Regions from separate parts of the Paenibacillus sp. S28 genome, predicted to be linked through region 1. Evidence: riboswitches for the same ligand, from Rfam matches in the RefSeq annotation. Region 1 holds a riboswitch; the other holds the start of a gene.
What was found. Region 1 has a riboswitch for ZMP and ZTP ahead of rpiB (ribose 5-phosphate isomerase B). Riboswitches for the same ligand answer to the same signal wherever they lie in the genome.
Positions count from the first base shown of each region.

Region 2: it holds a riboswitch for ZMP and ZTP, as region 1 does, so the genes downstream of both, IAE55_RS17535 (bifunctional 5,10-methylenetetrahydrofolate dehydrogenase/5,10-methenyltetrahydrofolate cyclohydrolase) here and rpiB (ribose 5-phosphate isomerase B) in region 1, are expected to answer to the same signal.

Region 1 is NZ_JACVTM010000021.1:43,060-51,801, reverse strand. It holds gene atpB (F0F1 ATP synthase subunit A) at 52-861, opposite strand; gene IAE55_RS30185 (ATP synthase subunit I) at 892-1,269, opposite strand; gene IAE55_RS30180 (AtpZ/AtpI family protein) at 1,262-1,516, opposite strand; gene wecB (non-hydrolyzing UDP-N-acetylglucosamine 2-epimerase) at 1,694-2,854, opposite strand; gene upp (uracil phosphoribosyltransferase) at 2,870-3,499, opposite strand; gene glyA (serine hydroxymethyltransferase) at 4,083-5,330, opposite strand; gene IAE55_RS30160 (TIGR01440 family protein) at 5,394-6,008, opposite strand; gene rpiB (ribose 5-phosphate isomerase B) at 6,030-6,485, opposite strand; ZMP/ZTP riboswitch at 6,633-6,714, opposite strand; ZMP/ZTP riboswitch at 6,837-6,918, opposite strand; gene IAE55_RS30150 (low molecular weight protein arginine phosphatase) at 7,028-7,615, opposite strand; gene IAE55_RS30145 (manganese efflux pump MntP) at 7,655-8,215, opposite strand; gene IAE55_RS30140 (L-threonylcarbamoyladenylate synthase) at 8,302-8,742, opposite strand, start outside.
Region 2 is NZ_JACVTM010000006.1:386,175-394,916, reverse strand. It holds gene IAE55_RS17545 (SDR family NAD(P)-dependent oxidoreductase) at 137-904, opposite strand; gene IAE55_RS17540 (TetR/AcrR family transcriptional regulator) at 1,179-1,787, shown strand; ZMP/ZTP riboswitch at 1,849-1,932, shown strand; gene IAE55_RS17535 (bifunctional 5,10-methylenetetrahydrofolate dehydrogenase/5,10-methenyltetrahydrofolate cyclohydrolase) at 1,999-2,844, shown strand; gene IAE55_RS17530 (ABC transporter permease) at 3,057-4,289, opposite strand; gene IAE55_RS17525 (ABC transporter ATP-binding protein) at 4,286-4,978, opposite strand; gene IAE55_RS17520 (efflux RND transporter periplasmic adaptor subunit) at 4,975-6,558, opposite strand; gene IAE55_RS17515 (aminopeptidase) at 6,768-7,997, shown strand; gene IAE55_RS17510 (MFS transporter) at 8,098-8,742, opposite strand, start outside.

The DNA of each region.
Region 1 (8,742 bases):
TTTATGTTTAGTTAAGAGTGAAGAAAGAAAACTCCAAGCTTAACTTTGAAGCTAATGTTCGTGCTCGTCGTGGCTCTCGATCATCTGAGAGATATAAACCATCGTCAGGATCGTGAAGACGAAAGCCTGGATGGCACCGACGAAAATACTGAAGCCCTGCCAAACGATGAGACCGAGCACGGAAGCGATGTATCCGCCTGCGCCAATTGCGGTCAGTTTCAACAGAACCGAGATCAGCACCTCACCCGCGAAGATGTTACCGAATAGACGCATGCCCTGCGTCAGCAGCTTCGCAAACTGCTCGATAACGTTGATCGGGAAGAAGAACCAGTAAGGTTGGAAATAGTGCTTGAAATAACTCTTTGTATTTCTGGTCATTCCCAGGAAGTGCGAAAGGAAGAATACGATAAACGCGAGCCCCATGGTAACCGAAGCATCAGCCGTAGGTGATTTCCACCAAGCTAGCTCGACTTCTTCTACATCCGGATGCTTCGCAAACTCTTCGGTGACAGATACGATCTCTTTGCCAAAGATATGCGCATGTTCCGGATCGTGGACTCCTGTAACGATACCAAATGGAAGACCCAATAGGTTACCGACAAAGATAAACATAATAAACGTCAATCCAAGGGACAGAAAGTGCCTCCCCTTCTTCCAATCCATCGTGCTGGAAATCAGGTTCTGGACGAATTCCACCGTCCATTCCATGAAATTCTGCAATTTCCCCGGGTTTTCGACTGACAATTTACGGGTTGCCAGCTTCGCGATCACAAACACGATTACGGAGGTTACGATGAGCATCAGGATTGTGGAAAGGTCGAATTTTATGCCGCCCAATTCAATAATCGGTGATGTATGCATGTTTTTCTCACCCCTTTCTCAGTTGAAGGTCTACTCCTGTTTACGAGACAATCGAATCCCTATGAATAAGAGAAGAAACTGTGCCAATACCAGTGTTGCCGCAACGGCATACAGGTTAAACGTCTCCGGCCTTTGATAGGCCACAACGACGGCCAGCACACTGAGGGCTGCACGGGTCAGAAAACCCATATTTACTCTCTTGCCGCCCCCGCCTTCGACTGTATCCAACACTTTTTGCACTTTATAGCCTAAGTAAAAGCTATTAGCAAGGCTGACACTGGAGCCAAGCACCATACCCAGCGCTATACTCCGGTATTGCGGGAAGACAGCAGCACCCAAGAAGCAAAGAGCCAGGAAATAAAGTGTCGCTCTAGTCAATACCCTGCGGTATTTCCATAGTTCACTCATCACTTTCCCCCATGACTGCCTTGGTGATCATAAAAACGCTTACGCCGCCAATCGCCAGACCCAGCAAAACTCCGAATGCAATCCAGAGTCCGGGTCCTCCCCAAATCTTGTCCAGCCAGGAGCCGAGATAAAAGCCCCCTAAAGTACACGCGGCCAGATCGATTCCGATGGCGCTTACAAGGCCCGCATACTTCAGAGGGCTTGCAGCATTTTTATTGGATTTTTGCGGCTTATCAGGTTGATTCATCTCTGTCCACCCTCTAATCCCAGTTCATTTTACTGAATGACCCGAGAGTTTGTCAATTGAACAAATCCGTGTCGAAACTGGCTGGAAATGTGACTAAAATCACTGCAAAAAGCCCGCAAATCCGTGTCAACCGTACAGTTTAACTGTATGCTGTACTCTTTGCCCTCAGAATATGGCTTAACTTTCCTTTGTGAACATTCTGTGAAATTGTTCCGGACGTTCATTTTTGATGCCAAAATGATGCAAAATCGCGTCGACAATCCGCTGGGATGCCTTGCCATCTCCGTAAGGATTCGCGGCGCCGCTCATCGCATTATAGGCCTCCTGATCGGTCAGCAAATGCTTCGTCCGTCCGTACACTTGTTCCTCATCCGTTCCCACCAGCTCGAGCGTTCCCGCCTCGATCCCTTCCGGACGCTCGGTCGTGTCACGGAGCACCAGCACCGGCACACCGAAGGATGGAGCTTCTTCCTGAAGACCGCCGGAGTCCGTCAAGATCAGATGCGTATGCGGATAAAAATTGTGCAAGTCTACAACATCCAGCGGTTCAATCAGCTTAATTCTTGGATGATTGCCCAAAATTTGATGCGCCGGTTCTTTGACCGCCGGGCTTGGATGGACCGGATACACGATGGCGATATCGTCGAATTCGTCAGCGATCCGTTTCACGGCACGGAAGATGTTCAGATGAGGCTCGCCCTGCGATTCTCGGCGGTGCGCCGTCATCAGAATCAGCCGTTTGCCCTGCGCCCAATCGAGCACCGGATGGTCATAATCCGACTTGACGGTGTACTGGAATACGTCGGTAACGGTATTGCCAGTCACGTAAATGTGGGACTCGTTCTTGTTCTCCTTCTTCAGGTTGCCTGCAGACCAGTCGGTCGGGGCAAAATGAAGATCGGCAAGCACGCCGGTCAACTGGCGGTTCATCTCCTCCGGATAAGGAGAGAGCTTGTTCCACGTTCTCAGGCCCGCTTCGACATGTCCTACCTGGATCTTTTGCAGGAAGGCTGCATAACTGGCCAGGAAGGTCGTCAGCGTGTCTCCGTGCACCAGAACGATATCAGGCTTGGCCTCTTTCAAAACCGGCTCCAGGCCCTGCAGAACGCGGATGGTCACCTCGTTCAGCGTCTGGTTCTCTTTCATGACGTCCAGATCGAAATCCGGCGTAATCTTGAATACCTCTAGCACCTGATCCAGCATCTGACGGTGCTGGGCCGTTACGCAGACGACGGATTCGATATGTTCGGGATGCTTCTGCAGTTCTAAGATGAGCGGAGCCATCTTGATGGCTTCCGGGCGCACCCCGAAGATCGTCATCACTTTAATTTTTGACATATGGTTTCCCTCTCCTTACTTGGTTCCGTACAGCCGGTCTCCGGCGTCTCCCAGTCCCGGAATGATATAACCGTGATCGTCCAGCTTCTCGTCCAGGGCCGCTACATAAATGTCCACGTCTGGATGAGCTTCCTGCACGGCTTTGACTCCTTCCGGCGCGGCGATCAGGTTCATCATCTTGATCTGGGTGCACCCCCGCTTCTTCAGGACGTCGATCGCGGCAATAGCCGATCCACCGGTCGCCAGCATCGGATCGATGACGATCAGCTCGCGCTCGGTCACGTCCGTCGGCAGCTTCGTGTAATACTCGACAGGCTGCAGCGTCTCCGGATCGCGGAACAGGCCGACATGTCCCACCTTGGCGGCGGGAATCAGCTTCAGCATGCCGTCGAGCATGCCGAGCCCGGCGCGCAGAATCGGAATCAGGCCGAGCATGCGGCCCGCCAAAACCTTGCCGTCCATCTCGGCGACGGGTGTCTGCACCTTCACCGACTCGAGCGGAACCTCGCGTGTAATTTCGTAAGCCATTAAGGAAGCAACCTCATCGACCAGTTCGCGAAAATCTTTCGTGTTCGTCCGCACATCGCGGATAAATGTCAGTTTGTGTTGAATCAAAGGGTGATCACAAATCACCAGTTTTCCCATGTTAGTCCCTCCGGTTAAATCGTAAGTCTAAGTGCTGTCATTGTCGGTTAGTTAGATGCCCATTCGCATACGATACATGCAAGTACACAAATCTTATTTATTATATCATTCCTGGAAATGATTTTGCACCCAAGAAAGATATGTTTATTCTGGCCCAAAGATCAGCCGGCTTAAACGTTAACCGAAAGACCGCGCAAGGGAACCGGCATGGCGATACTCCCCGTAAAGACCCGCCAATCTAACATCTGCCCATCGTACCTACCAGTCTTAAATCTAGCAGTTTATCTCCCTCTGAACTACTATATAAAAGCCACTCTAAGAGTGTGAAGGCACACAACCGCTATAGCGGCAGAATGGTTTATTGACCTATGCGGCTTCTGTGAACGTAATGAAAAACGTTTATCGGCGTATATATTCAAAAAGACAGACCGCGTTTAGCGGGAGTTTCTTTTTCGAGATCGGGATGGTTAGCCTCGAAACCTCGGAAAATCTCTATTTCTTATCTCTAAAAAAAAGGGACCGGAGAACATTCCCCAGTCCCTTATTTTCTCACAGACCTGTACTTCTCAAGATCTGTGTCCTATTAGTAGTTAAGTTCAGGATACAGCGGATATTGATCCGTCAGTTCCTTCACCATAGCCGCTGCTTTGGACAGCACGCCTTCGTCCTTAGGCGATTTCAGCGTCATGGCGATGATTTTGCCGATCGTCACCATAGCCGCTTCATCCATGCCGCGGGAAGTCGCAGCCGGCGTACCGATCCGGATTCCGCTCGTGACGAACGGGCTGGTCGGATCGAACGGAATGGCGTTTTTGTTGACGGTGATACCGACGGAGTCCAGCACCTTCTCGGCGTCTTTCCCTGTAATGTTTACGCTGCGGGTATCCACCAGCATCAGGTGGTTATCCGTGCCGCCGGATACGATGTTCAGGCCTTCGCTGATCAGCGTCTCAGCCAATACTTTGGCGTTCTTCACCACGTTTTCGGCATACGTTTTGAACGATGGGTCCAGCGCTTCGCCCAAGGCTACGGCTTTGGACGCGATAACGTGCATCAGCGGACCGCCTTGCGTGCCCGGGAAGACGGCCTTGTCGATGGCCGCAGCCCAAGGCTGCTTGCACAGAATCATACCGCCGCGTGGTCCGCGGAGCGTTTTGTGCGTTGTCGTCGTGACAAAATGGGCGTGAGGCACCGGGTTCGGATGAAGCCCGGCTGCAACCAGGCCCGCGATATGAGCCATGTCGACCATGAACAGCGCGCCCACGTCATTGGCGATCGAAGCGAGAGCTTCGAAATCAATCGTACGCGGATAGGCGCTCGCACCGGCGACGATCAGGCGCGGACGGTGCTTGAACGCAAGCTTGCGGACTTCGTCATAATCAATGAGGAACGTATCTTCCTGGACCCCGTAAGCGACGAAGTTGTACAGCAGACCGGAAGCGTTCACCGGGCTTCCGTGCGTCAGGTGTCCGCCATGGGCAAGATTCATCCCGAGCACGGTATCCCCGGGTTTCAGTGCTGCCAGGTATACGGCCATGTTGGCTTGGGCACCGGAGTGCGGCTGCACGTTGGCATGCTCGGCTCCGAACAGTTCTTTCGCACGGTCACGGGCAATATCTTCAACGATATCGACGCGCTCGCAGCCGCCGTAGTACCGCTTGCCCGGATATCCTTCGGCGTATTTGTTCGTGAGGACAGAGCCCATGGCTTCCATAACCGCTTCACTGACAATATTCTCCGATGCGATCAGCTCGATGTTTGCACGCTGACGCTTCAGTTCCAAATTCATGGCCTCGAGTACAGCCGGGTCCTTCTTACGCAATTGATCCATGTTAATAGTTCCTCCCTTATTGGAATTCAAAATAAAATGTTCACTTTTAATCATCCGCTCATGTTAATCGCAAAGATCTGAACTGCCGCCGTCACGGTCGGCTCTGCCGGCTTCTTCATCCAGACGGTACACCGCCCGTTCGCCGCCGATCAGCTTGGGCCGCGTGTAGGCCGCATTCACGCGCGCATGCCCCACATAGCGCAGGGTCGGGCGGAAAGGCACCGCCACACGCCGCAGATGCATGCCGATCATCGTCTCGCCGATGTCGATGCCCGCATGAGCTTCAATCGCTTCGGCCAGACAAGGCTCCTTCATGGAACGGTAAGCAGCGGCAGCCATAGAGCCGCCCGCTTTCGGAACAGGAACGGCGGCGACCTCGGTTAAGCGAAGGCGCTCCAGTACGGAACGCTCCATCACAAGCGCCCGGTTCAAATGCTCGCAGCACTGAAACACCGTGTCGAAGCCGAACTTGGCCCGGACCTCGCCGATCGCCTGCAGCAGCTCCTCAGCAACCCCGAGCGCCCCCGAAGTGCCGATGCGTTTCCCGGCCACTTCACTGGTGCTCGTTCCGACAACCAGTACCTTACCAGGGCCAAGCCCTGCGGCTTCCACCAGCTCATGAAGGATTTGGGATACCTGTTCTCCCAGCGAAACTTCCAATGGACTGCCTCCTGACATGCTTTCCATGAGAAAACCTCCCTAATTGTGCAGATACCGCTCTTCAATCGCTTTAATCTTGTTCACGCGCCCGACATGACGCTCGCCGCCGCTGAACTCCGTGCCCAGCCAAGCCTTGACGATTTCCTGGGCCAGACCTGGACCGATGACGCGTTCGCCCATCGCCAGCACGTTGGAATCGTTATGCTCCCTGGTGGCAATCGCCGAGAACACATCGTGGACCAAGGCGCACCGGATGCCCGGAACCTTGTTCGCCGCGATGCTCATGCCGATGCCTGTTCCACAGATCAGGATTCCCCGGTCGGCCTCGCCTTTGGTAACCAGATCGCACACAGGGAGAGCATAGTCGGGATAGTCCACGGAATCCGTGCATCCGCATCCCACATCCGCAACTTGATGCCCCATCCCTTCGATCACGGCAATGATGTCTTCTTTCAAACGTATACCCGCATGATCTGTTCCAACAGCAATTTTCATCTTTCGAAAAACCTCCTAAAATTTCGCGCAATACAGAGAAACGAATCTAGCGCTCCCCGGTATTCCCGTGACTTCTTGTACCATTATAACTCATTTGCAGCCACTAGACGAAAAAAAGAGCAGTCCGCGGATCATTCCGCAGAATTGCTCTTTTGCCCAGGCGACCGGCCGTATATTCCGGTGCTCCATCGTGGTTGGATCCACATTGTCGCCAGTTACACCGGAACCGATGTTTTTCACCTTCATCATAAAGCATGACGCGATGAAAATCAATCTGCAAATTTACTCCATTTTTTCAGGCTTAGGCTCCCGCCCAAGTGCCAATTTAAGCTTCTTTCTTAAGCAGAATTGCTCTTTTGCCCAGGCGACCGGCCGTATATTCCGGTGCTCCATCGTGGTTGGATCCACATTGTCGCCAGTTACACCGGAACCGATGTTTTTCAACTTCATCATAAAGCATGACGCGATGAAAATCAATCTGCAAATTTACTCCATTTTTTCAGGCTTAGGCTCCCGCCCAAGTGCCAATTTAAGCTTCTTTCTTAAAATGTACGGAACGCCTCCAGCTTATCCAGCAGCCGCTCGATGGCGGCGCGGATTTCTGCGGCGGTTACATCGTAATCGTCGCGGGACCCGCCGAACGGGTCCGAAATATCAAAGCTCGGGATCCGCTGCTGGATCTCGATCAGCCGCTCCCGTTCCTCGTCCTCCAGCTGCTGCCCGAGCGCCCGCTTCATTTCCCAAGTGGCGTACAGGCTATCGAGCTCCTGCAGGTCCTTGATCACGTTCTCGTCATCTTCGGTGTATTCCTTCAGGGTATAAATTTTGTCAGCCGCGAGCGGAAAGCTCCGGATCACATGCTGCTTATGCCCCTGGGTCAGTGTCAAAATCAAATCCGCCCAATTCACCGTGTCGGCCCTGAGCGGCTTGGCGGTCAAATGCTCATCGATCTCGTGGTCCCGCAGCACCGCTTCCGCATGACGTGAGATCGGTGTCCCTTCAAGGGCGGCCACGCCGGCCGAACGGACTTCGAGCGGAACGCTGCGCTCCTTGGCCAGCTTGCGAAGCAGAGCTTCGGCCATCGGGCTGCGGCACGTGTTTCCCGTACAGACAAACAAAATATGCTTCACGTCTCTAGCACCTCCCGAAGTGTCTTTGCCGATATTGTATCAAAAGATAAAGGCGAGGCCAAATGCCAGCAAAATCGCGCCGCCAAGGGCCTCCCCGTATTCGCCGAGATTCCGGCTTACCCTCCTGCCGAGCAGGAGTCCAAGCACGGCCATCGCGCCCCCGCAGATCCCGAAAGCCATCACGGTCAGAATCCGGTTGCTCTCAAACATCCCCAGGGATACGCCTACCGAAAAGGAGTCAATGCTGACGCTGAGCGAGAACAGAAGCATCCCCAGCAAGGAGCGGTGATCCACCATTCGCGTTTCGCTTGTTTTGAAGGAATTCAGGACCATGTGTCCGCCCAGCAGCACAAGCAGCCCGCCGGCAACCAGGGCGGCAACTTGTCCGAGCAGCGAACTGACGTAATATCCCATAAACATGCCCAGCAGCGGCATCAACACGTGGAAAAGGCCGATCAGCAAGCTGATCTTGAGAATATGCAGCAGCCGGATTCCTTTCATGCCGATTCCTACGCCCAGAGAGAACGCATCCAGTCCTAATGCGACGGCCATTATCATGATTGTCATCAGCTGCCCTAAACCGGCAGAAGTCTCCAACATCCCTATTCCCCCATGTCCGTTAGGTTCTTGTACAACCATATGCGGACAAGAGGTAAATGATGTCTCTTAAAAGGTGCGGCGAGAGGTCACAAGCGCACAACCCGCTGGCCGGCGGCCTTGCGGAGCCGGTTCATGATGGCAGCGCCCAGACCCTCTTCCGGGCAGGCTTCCGATAAAATAAACGTCACGCCTTCTTCATCCATGCGGCGAAGAGCGGCGTACAGCCGGTGGGCGGCCGCTTCCAGTCCGGCAAGACTGCCGAGGGACTGCACGCAATCCGCGGCGTAGCGGCCGATGTGCTCCTCAAAAGCCATCACGCCTGTTCTCTCCCCGCGTCCCGCCGCTGCCTTCAGCTGCTCATTGATCCAGCCGGATACCTGCTCCGGCGTGCCGCCCTGCACAATGGTGAGCGCACCCTTGGGAGCGTAGTGCGTATATTTCATGCCGGGCGATTTCGGAGCGACAATCTCCTCTTCATCCGGAGAGCGTTCGATTCCCGGATCGGTCGTCACCGCCGTCCCGGAAGC
Region 2 (8,742 bases), on a different contig from region 1:
TGACGCCTTTCCTGCAGGGTGCTTCTCCCGCTTCCATTAACTATGTTGAACTCAATATATCGTTATTTCTCTCGATTGTCAATAAATTCCCAGAACATTCGTTCCTCTTTTTTTGGGACGAATACGGTTGCCGTGATTACTGACCGACCATCCCGCCGTCTACAGTGTACAGGGAACCCGTAACGAATGAAGCTTCATCGGAGAGGAGGAAGTTCATTACCGCCGCTACTTCCTGCGGCTCGCCGTAACGGCCCATCGGTGTTGCCGATTCATTGGCGGCTTTGTACGCTTCCGCATTGCCGGAGTTCGCTTCGATCTGCCGCATCATCCGGGTGTTAATCGTTCCAGGCAGAACCGCGTTAACCCGGATGCCCAGCGAAGCCAGCTCGTTGGCAGCAACGCGCGTCAAGCCGATCACGGCATGCTTGGACATAATGTATGGGGCCACTCCTGGCGCACCCATCAGGCCTGCAAGCGAAGATGTGTTCAAGATTGCGCCGGAATTCTGCTTTTTCATAACTGGAATAACATAATGCAATCCCAGGAACACCCCGCGGACGTTGACGTTATACACCAGATCAAGCGCTTCCACGGATTGCTCTTCGATCAGCCCGGTAGGACCCTCAATCCCTGCATTGTTCGCAAAGTAATCGATGGTGCCGAATTTTTCAACAGCACGGTTCACATAGTTCTGCACGTCCTGCTCTTTGGATACGTCGGCAGCGACCGCCAGTGAATTGGTATCGTTCAGGCCAAGCTCCTCAACGACGCTCTTGACCGCATCTTCCTTCAAATCGACCAGAACGAGGTTCAGCTTGCGCTCGGCCAAACGCCGTGCCAGCTCTTTCCCGATTCCGCCGGCCGCGCCGGTAATGACTGCAGTTTTCGTTTGTGTCTGACTCATGACTGAATCGCTTCCTTTTCAACAAAGTTTATAAAATGATTTATGGGCTTTATAGCTCATGTCTGCTACATGTATAGGTTACACCCTTATTAATTGTTCACACAATAATCATATTTCAAAATAACGTCATCTATCCAACAGATTGCCGCCGTATGTCACAGAACCATGACAATCTTGAACATTTACCTTCTTTTTGTTGATGATTATCTTCGTTTTGGCGGCAGCCCAACTTGCGTTATAATAGGAGAAACGACAAGCTGGAGGCAGATTGCATTTGACAGACGAACAAGTTCTTGACCGCAGAGCCAGAAGAACCCGGCAGGCGCTCAAATCCGCACTCGTTTCCTTAATTCTCGATAAAGGCTTCGATTCGGTGACTATTATGGACATCGCAGCCCGCGCAGACTATAACCGGGGCACCTTTTACAAGCATTTCGTCAGCAAGGAAGACCTGCTCAAGGAAATCCACGACGAGTTTCTGCAGGGCATCGCCGAACTGCTCGTCAAGCCGTATGAGGGCCTTGAGCGAATTGAAGCCTCGATGACCTACCCCTCGGGACTGCGCTTGTTTGAGCATATCGAACAGCATAAAGATGTGTTCCTGGCCTTATCGCGAGTCGAACGCGGAAAGCTGGCGATGGACATGTACGACAGGCTCAGGGAGTCGATGCGGAAGGACATGCATATCGAAATGGAACCGACCGAGCCGCCGATCGACTACGAAATCATGCTGAGCTACCGGATGTCGGCCACGGTGGGGGTCATTATGCACTGGGCAGAGGTTGATTTTAAATACACGGCGTCTTATATGGCGCAGCAGCTGATGGTGCTGGTTGAGACAAAAATGGATTACATCGTGTTTAAAAGAAACGGCGGCACATAAGCATCATTCTCAAAACTCCCCATTGTGCCCGTAAGCACAATAAGGTATCATTCTACATAGATGGACTGTGTGCGACTGGCGGAAACATGGGATGAACCATGAGGGAGCACATGGATATAAACAGCCGTACGCCTGGGCAGAGGTAAGGGGAATTTCCCCTTGCCTCTTTATGTTTTCTGGACCTTACCATGATTTAAAGGAGATGTAGACAATGACAGAACAAACGCTGATTTTGGACGGAGCGCGCGTGGCGCAGGACATTAAGGACGGCTTGGCTAGCAGGGTGAAAAGGCTGTCCGAGCAGGGGATTACCCCCTGCCTGGCGACCATTTTGGTAGGCGACGACCCGGCATCGGCCACATACGTGCGCATGAAAGGCAATGCCTGCAGACGGCTCGGGATGGAATCGTTAAAAATCACACTGGATGCGGGGACGACGACCGAGGAGCTTATCCGGGAAATCCAAAAGCTTAACGCCGACCCGAACGTTCACGGAATTCTGCTGCAGCATCCGGTTCCCCATCAGATTGATGAAAGAGCCGCATTCGACGCGATCGCCATTGAAAAAGACGTCGACGGCGTCACCACGCTGGGATTTGCGCAGAATGCTTTCGGCTTTGCCGCATATCCTTCCTGTACCCCGGCGGCCATCATCGCTATCCTGGATTACTACCGGATTCCTGTAGAAGGCAAGCACGCTGTTGTTGTCGGCCGCAGCCCGATTCTCGGCAAGCCCGTCTCGCTGATGCTGCTGAACCGCAATGCCACGGTCACGATCTGCCATTCGAGAACGAAAGGCCTTGGTGATATCGTGTCCCAGGCAGAAATCGTTGTTGCCGCAGTAGGGAAACCGAAATTCATTCAGGGAGACTGGATTCAGGACGGCGCCGTCATTCTAGACGCAGGCTACAATGAAGGCAATGTCGGGGACGTTGATTATGAGGCATGTCTGGAAAAAGCGAGCGCCATTACACCCGTCCCTGCGGGCGTCGGACCGGTAACCATCGCCATGCTGCTGAAGCACACGGTGGATGCGGCGGAAAAACAACTGAGATAAACCAGCCATCGGTATGGCCAGGTTTTCCTGAGGTCACTTAAAGAAGCCGTGTATCGGCAGCACAAATACGCCGGGTAACGGCTTCATAAATGGTAAGAGGGCATTCCGCCGAACATCATTCGGTGAAATGCCCTTTTTTTCTGCCCAAGATGTAATGTTCTTGAGTCGGCTGGTAACCGATTCACATAAATCCGTCCGTCACAAATGGCGGCCTATTCGTACCGCAGCGCCTCGATCGGATCCAGCTTCGCGGCCTGTCGTGCCGGGAATACGCCGAATACGATGCCGATGCAGGCCGAGAACCCGACTGCAAGCAGCACGGAGTTCATCGACACCGCGGTGGTCACGTCCATCAGCTTGCCGACGAACTTGGAGCCGCCGAAGCCAAGGATGACGCCGATCACACCGCCCAGGATAGCCAAGGTGACCGATTCAAACAGAAACTGCGATAGAATCGTCCCTTCCTTGGCCCCGATCGCCTTCCGGATACCGATCTCCCGCGTTCGTTCCGTAACGGACACCAGCATGATGTTCATGATGCCGATTCCGCCGACCAGCAAGGATATCGCCGCCACGCCGCCAAGAAACAGGGTCAGCGTTTTGGTGACACTTTCGGCGGAGGACATGACATCCTCCTGGCTTTGAACCCTGAAATCATCGTCGGCCCCGCCAAGTTTATGGCTTTGACGCATCGTATACTGGATCAGCGCCATGGTGCTGTTGATCACGTCGGTAGATTTGGCTTCGACCAAAATTTGCCGGACACTGCTCCGGGAGCTCCCGGTCTGAAACCGGGACTGAATCGTCGTGATCGGCGCGATGACGGTGTCGTCCTGGTCAACCGTACCCGAAGAACCCTTCGCTTTGAGCACACCGATGACCCGAAACGGGATGTTGTTGATTTTGATCATGCTGCCGACCGCATCGAAGCCCGCTTCACCAAATAGCGTTTCCGCCGTCGTTGCGCCAAGGACCACGACCTTGGCCCGGTCATTGACTTCATCCTCCGTAAAGAAACGACCGATGTCCGTCTCCCACGATTTGATGTCGGCATAGCCCGGCGTCGAGCCGATGATCGTGGCGGAGGCCGTGTTCGATCCGTTCAGCAGCCGCGCGCTCACCTGCGAGACCGGCGCGACGTACTTCACGGTATCGATTTTGGAGATCGGGTCAGCGTCCGAAATGTTCAGCGTGCCCGTGCTTCCGCCTTGGTTGCCTCCTTCCGCTGTGCCGGTTGACGACCCCGAGCCTGCGGTAACCGTGATCAGATTGGAACCCAGGCTCTGGATTTGGCTCGTCACCTGCTTGCTCGTTCCCTGACCGATGGAAATCATGGCAATGACGGTCGCCACGCCGATGATGATTCCAAGCATCGTCAGGAAGGAGCGCAGCATGTTGGACCGTAAGCTTCGGATTGATATGCGCAGCAGTTCCCCCACATTCATACCCGCTCACGCTCCGTATTCAGCCGGTCCGTCTCGATCAGGCCATCGCGAAACCAAATAACCCGTTTCGTATGGGCGGCGATGTCCGGTTCGTGGGTGACGATGACGATCGTATGCCCCTTTTCGTTCAGTCTCCGGAATATGCCCATGATTTCCTCGGATGATGCCGTATCCAGGTTGCCCGTCGGCTCGTCCGCCAAAATAATGGCGGGGTCGTTGCTCAAGGCGCGAGCAATAGCCACCCGCTGCTGCTGTCCCCCGGAGAGCTCATTCGGCTTGTGGTGCATCCGGGTTTTCAGGCCGACCAGCTCAAGGCAGTACTCGGCCTTCTCCCGCCGCTCCTTTTTGTTTTTGCCCGCATACAGCATCGGAAGCTCGACGTTTTCAATGGCAGAGGTTCGCTTGAGCAGGTTAAAGTTTTGAAAGACAAAACCGATCTTGCGGTTGCGCACCTCCGACAGCTGCTTGGCCGATGCTGAGCCGATGTCGATGCCATCCAGCATGTACTTGCCGGAAGTCGGTTTATCCAGACAGCCGATCACATTCATCATGGTCGATTTTCCTGAACCAGACGGTCCCATAATGGAGACAAACTCGCGCTCATCGATTTGAAGGGTGACGCCCTTCAGCGCCTGGACCTCATTCTCGCCCGAAGCATAGACCTTCTTTACTTGATCAAAGGTGATCACTGTCCGCCACCTCCCATTCCGCCGCTGCGTGCACCGCCCTCGCCGGTTCCTCCAGTACTTCCGGTCCTGCCGCTACGGTTGAACTGCCGCATCTCGCCGCCTCCGTTCATGCCTCCGAAGCCGCCCATACCGCCCATGCCGCCAAAGCCGCCCATGGTTCCCTGGCTCGTTCCGGTGCTCGTCTTTGTCGTCGTCATCGTAATAGTTACCTTGTCGCCCTCGGACAATCCGGTCAGCACTTCGGAATTCGCCCCGTCATCAAGGCCGGTCGTAATTTCCACCTGCTCCTCTTTGCCGCCTTTGTCGACCATGACGATTTTCCGTCCGCCAAACGACTTGATCGCCGCATCAGGAACTTTCAATACATCCTTCTTACCGTCGGTAATAATGGCAATCGTCGCGCTGATACCCGGAATCAGCTTGTCTGCGTTATCTTGGCCCGCCGTGATTTCAATGCCGACCGGGAACGTCACGACGCCGCTGGTCTGCGCTTCCCCGAGCACCGCCTTGGACACGACTTTGCCTTTCAGCGTTACGCCCGTGAGCGCGTCAAATGTTATATTTACGTCCTGGCCGACCTTCACATCGGTGATATCGGTATCGTCGATGGAGGCCGAAATCCGGAAGCTTCCGCCGGTTGAGTACATGGAGATGGCCGAAGCAGCGTCGCCGGCAACCGTCTCCCCAACCTTGGCGTTCACGGCGGAAATGATCCCGTCATACGGCGCATAAATTTTGGCCCCGGCAGCGTTGGCCTTGGCGTCGTTCAAGGCAGCGAGTGCCATGGCCACGTCGGCTTTGGCACTGGCCACGTCGCTTTCAGCCGGCCCTTCCTGCAGCTTGGCCAGCTGCGAAACCGCCTGATCATAGGCGCGGGACACGCTATCCACCTGTGATTCGGCATTGGTAACCGCTTCTTTTAGCTGATCCAGATTACTCTGCTGCGATACCGCTTGTTTATAAGCGTTCTGGGCATTATCCGCCGCGACTTGAGCGAATAAAATCTGGGACGGGTCCGTCCCCTTCTTCGCTTCGTCCAGCTTGGCCTGCGTGCTGATGACGGCAGCCTTGGCCTTGTCCACCTGTGCCTGCAGGTACGATGCATTGGCCGCCTTTTTCGCGTTCGTAAGCGCCGTCTTGGCGTTTTCCAGGTCGGACTGCGCCTTGGACACCTGGGCTTTTTGTTCGCTTAGGGTAGCCGAGTCCGTCCCAGCCTGGATGCTGTCCAGCTTCGCCACTGCACTGTCATACTTCGCCTGGGCTGACAGCAGCTCGTTTTGCAGCGCCGTTGCATCCATCGCTGCAAGCAGCTGCCCCTTTTTCACCGCTTCCCCGACGCTTACGTTGACATTGGTCACTTTGGAGTTTCCGCTGAAGCTCAGGTTCACCGATTCGGGTGCTTCCACATTGCCGGAGGACGTTACCGTTTTGGACAAGTCACCCCTCTCGACGGCATATGTAATGGTCGCCGTTTCCGTTTTCGTCGCGCTGGCGTTTTTTTGATAAAAATAAGTCCCCCCCGCGCCGATCACAATGACGCATCCGCAAATGATCAGCACGCTTTTTACCGCTTTGTTCATGTCCATTCTCCCTTCCTTCATATGACAAACACGATATCAGCCGAAACTTAAAAAAACCTAAACTCGGGTAGGCATGCAAAAAAGTTTTTCGGAAAAGACGGGAAGCCCCGATAAGCTTGCATCAATGAAATGGATAGAGATACACTGGTAGACAGACATTCTTTTCTCGGCAGGAATGCCATTTCACATACGATGGAGGAACTTGAATCATGGATCATTTTGAACAAATGCTGGAGAGATACGCCGAACTGGTAATCAAGGTCGGGGTGAACATTCAGCCCGGTCAGGTGCTGCTCGTGCAATCCCCGCTGGAAACCGTAGACTTCACGCGGCAGATCGTGTCCAAAGCCTATGAGGCGGGCGCCAAATACGTTCAGGTCGATTGGGACGACGAGAAGGTGACCCGCATCCGGTATGAACAAGCGCCTGACGATTCGTTCGCTTATTATCCGAAGTGGCAGGCCGACATGATGGAGCAGCTCGCCGAAGGCGGCGGCGCGGTACTGCACATCAAGGTGCCCGACCCTGAGCTGTTCCGCGGCATCGATTCCGTCAAAGTATCGACGGCCGTGAAAGCGGCGGCGGTGGCCCGCGAGAAGTATCAGGCCTACGTGCGCAGCAACAAGGTCAGCTGGTCGCTGATCAAGGCGCCGACCCGTGCCTGGGCGAACAAGGTTTATGCCGATTTGCCGGAGGAAGAACGCGTCCCGGCTATGTGGGAAGCCGTATTCCGCATGAACCGCGTCGACAGCGGGGATCCGGTCGAGGCCTGGCGGGAACATATCGCCGAGCTGAAAAAACGGCAGCAGTACATGAACGACAAGCGGTATAAGAGCCTGCACTACCGTGCGCCAGGCACCGACCTGCGGGTCGAGATGCCTGAGGGGCATTTGTGGCTCGGCGGCGGGGATCTGAAAGAGGACGGCGTGTATTTTGTGGCGAACATGCCGACGGAGGAAATCTACACGATGCCGCTGCGGACCGGAGTCAACGGCACGGTGTCCAGCACGCTTCCGCTTAACCTGAACGGACGGCTGGTAGAAGGCATCAAGTTAACCTTCAAAGACGGAAAAGTGACGGAATACGACGCCGTTTCGGGCCGCGAGCACCTGACATCGCTGCTGGAAACGGATGAAGGCGCGTCCTACCTCGGCGAGATGGCGCTGGTGCCGCATGACTCCCCGATTTCGCTCATGAACCGTGTCTTCTACAATACGGGCGTAGACGAAAATGCTTCCTGCCATTTCGCGCTTGGAAGCTGCTATCCGGTCAATATCGAGGGCGGAACCAAGCTGAGCAAAGAGGAGCTGCTCGCCAAAGGCGGCAACGTCAGCCTGACGCACGTCGATTTCATGATCGGTTCGGACCAATTGGACATCGACGGTGAACTGCCGGACGGCACCGTCGAGCCGGTGTTCCGCGCGGGTAAATGGGTTTAAAAATAACAAAAGCGGTCAGTCCCTAAAGAGGACTGGCCGCTTTCTTTTTTAGGTATAAACGTAGTTTCTCTTCTCCATAGCGAGTGTAAGAACCGTTCCTTTATTCCGCCGACGCAACCTTTCGCCGTGCGGACAGCTGATTCAAGCCGAGCAGCGCCAGCATCGCGATCACAACGCCCACGGCCCCGATCCATGTAACCGCCGACAGCGAGACGCCCGAGACGACTACGCCGCCGATGCCGGCGCCGGCCGCCATGGACAGCTGCATCATCGATTGGTTGAGCCCCAGCATGACACCGGAGGATTCCGGCTTGATCGTGACTAGATTGTACTGCTGTGCCGGTCCTGTCGACCATGCGGCGAATGACCACAAGATTAGGATGGCGAACACAGCGAACGCCGAGTGGCCAGCCAAACTGAGCAAAATAAGGGCGATCACGTGAAGGGTCATCCCGCTCAGAAGGGTGAAGGTCACCCCTTTCTTATCGGCACTGAACCCCCCCAGCTTTGAGCCGACCAGGCTGGCGATGCCAAAAGCTAACAACGCCGTGCTCAGCAGGCTCTCCTGCAATCCGGATATTTGAAGCAAATAAGGGGACAAATACGTGTAAGCCACCGAGTAGCCGCCCAGCCAAAAGAAACTGATAGACAGGCCCAGCGCAACTTTCGGATTTTTCAGAAGGGAAAACTGCTGCCGAAGGGGCACATGCGCGTCTCCCTGAATCCGCGGGATGGTCACCGAAAT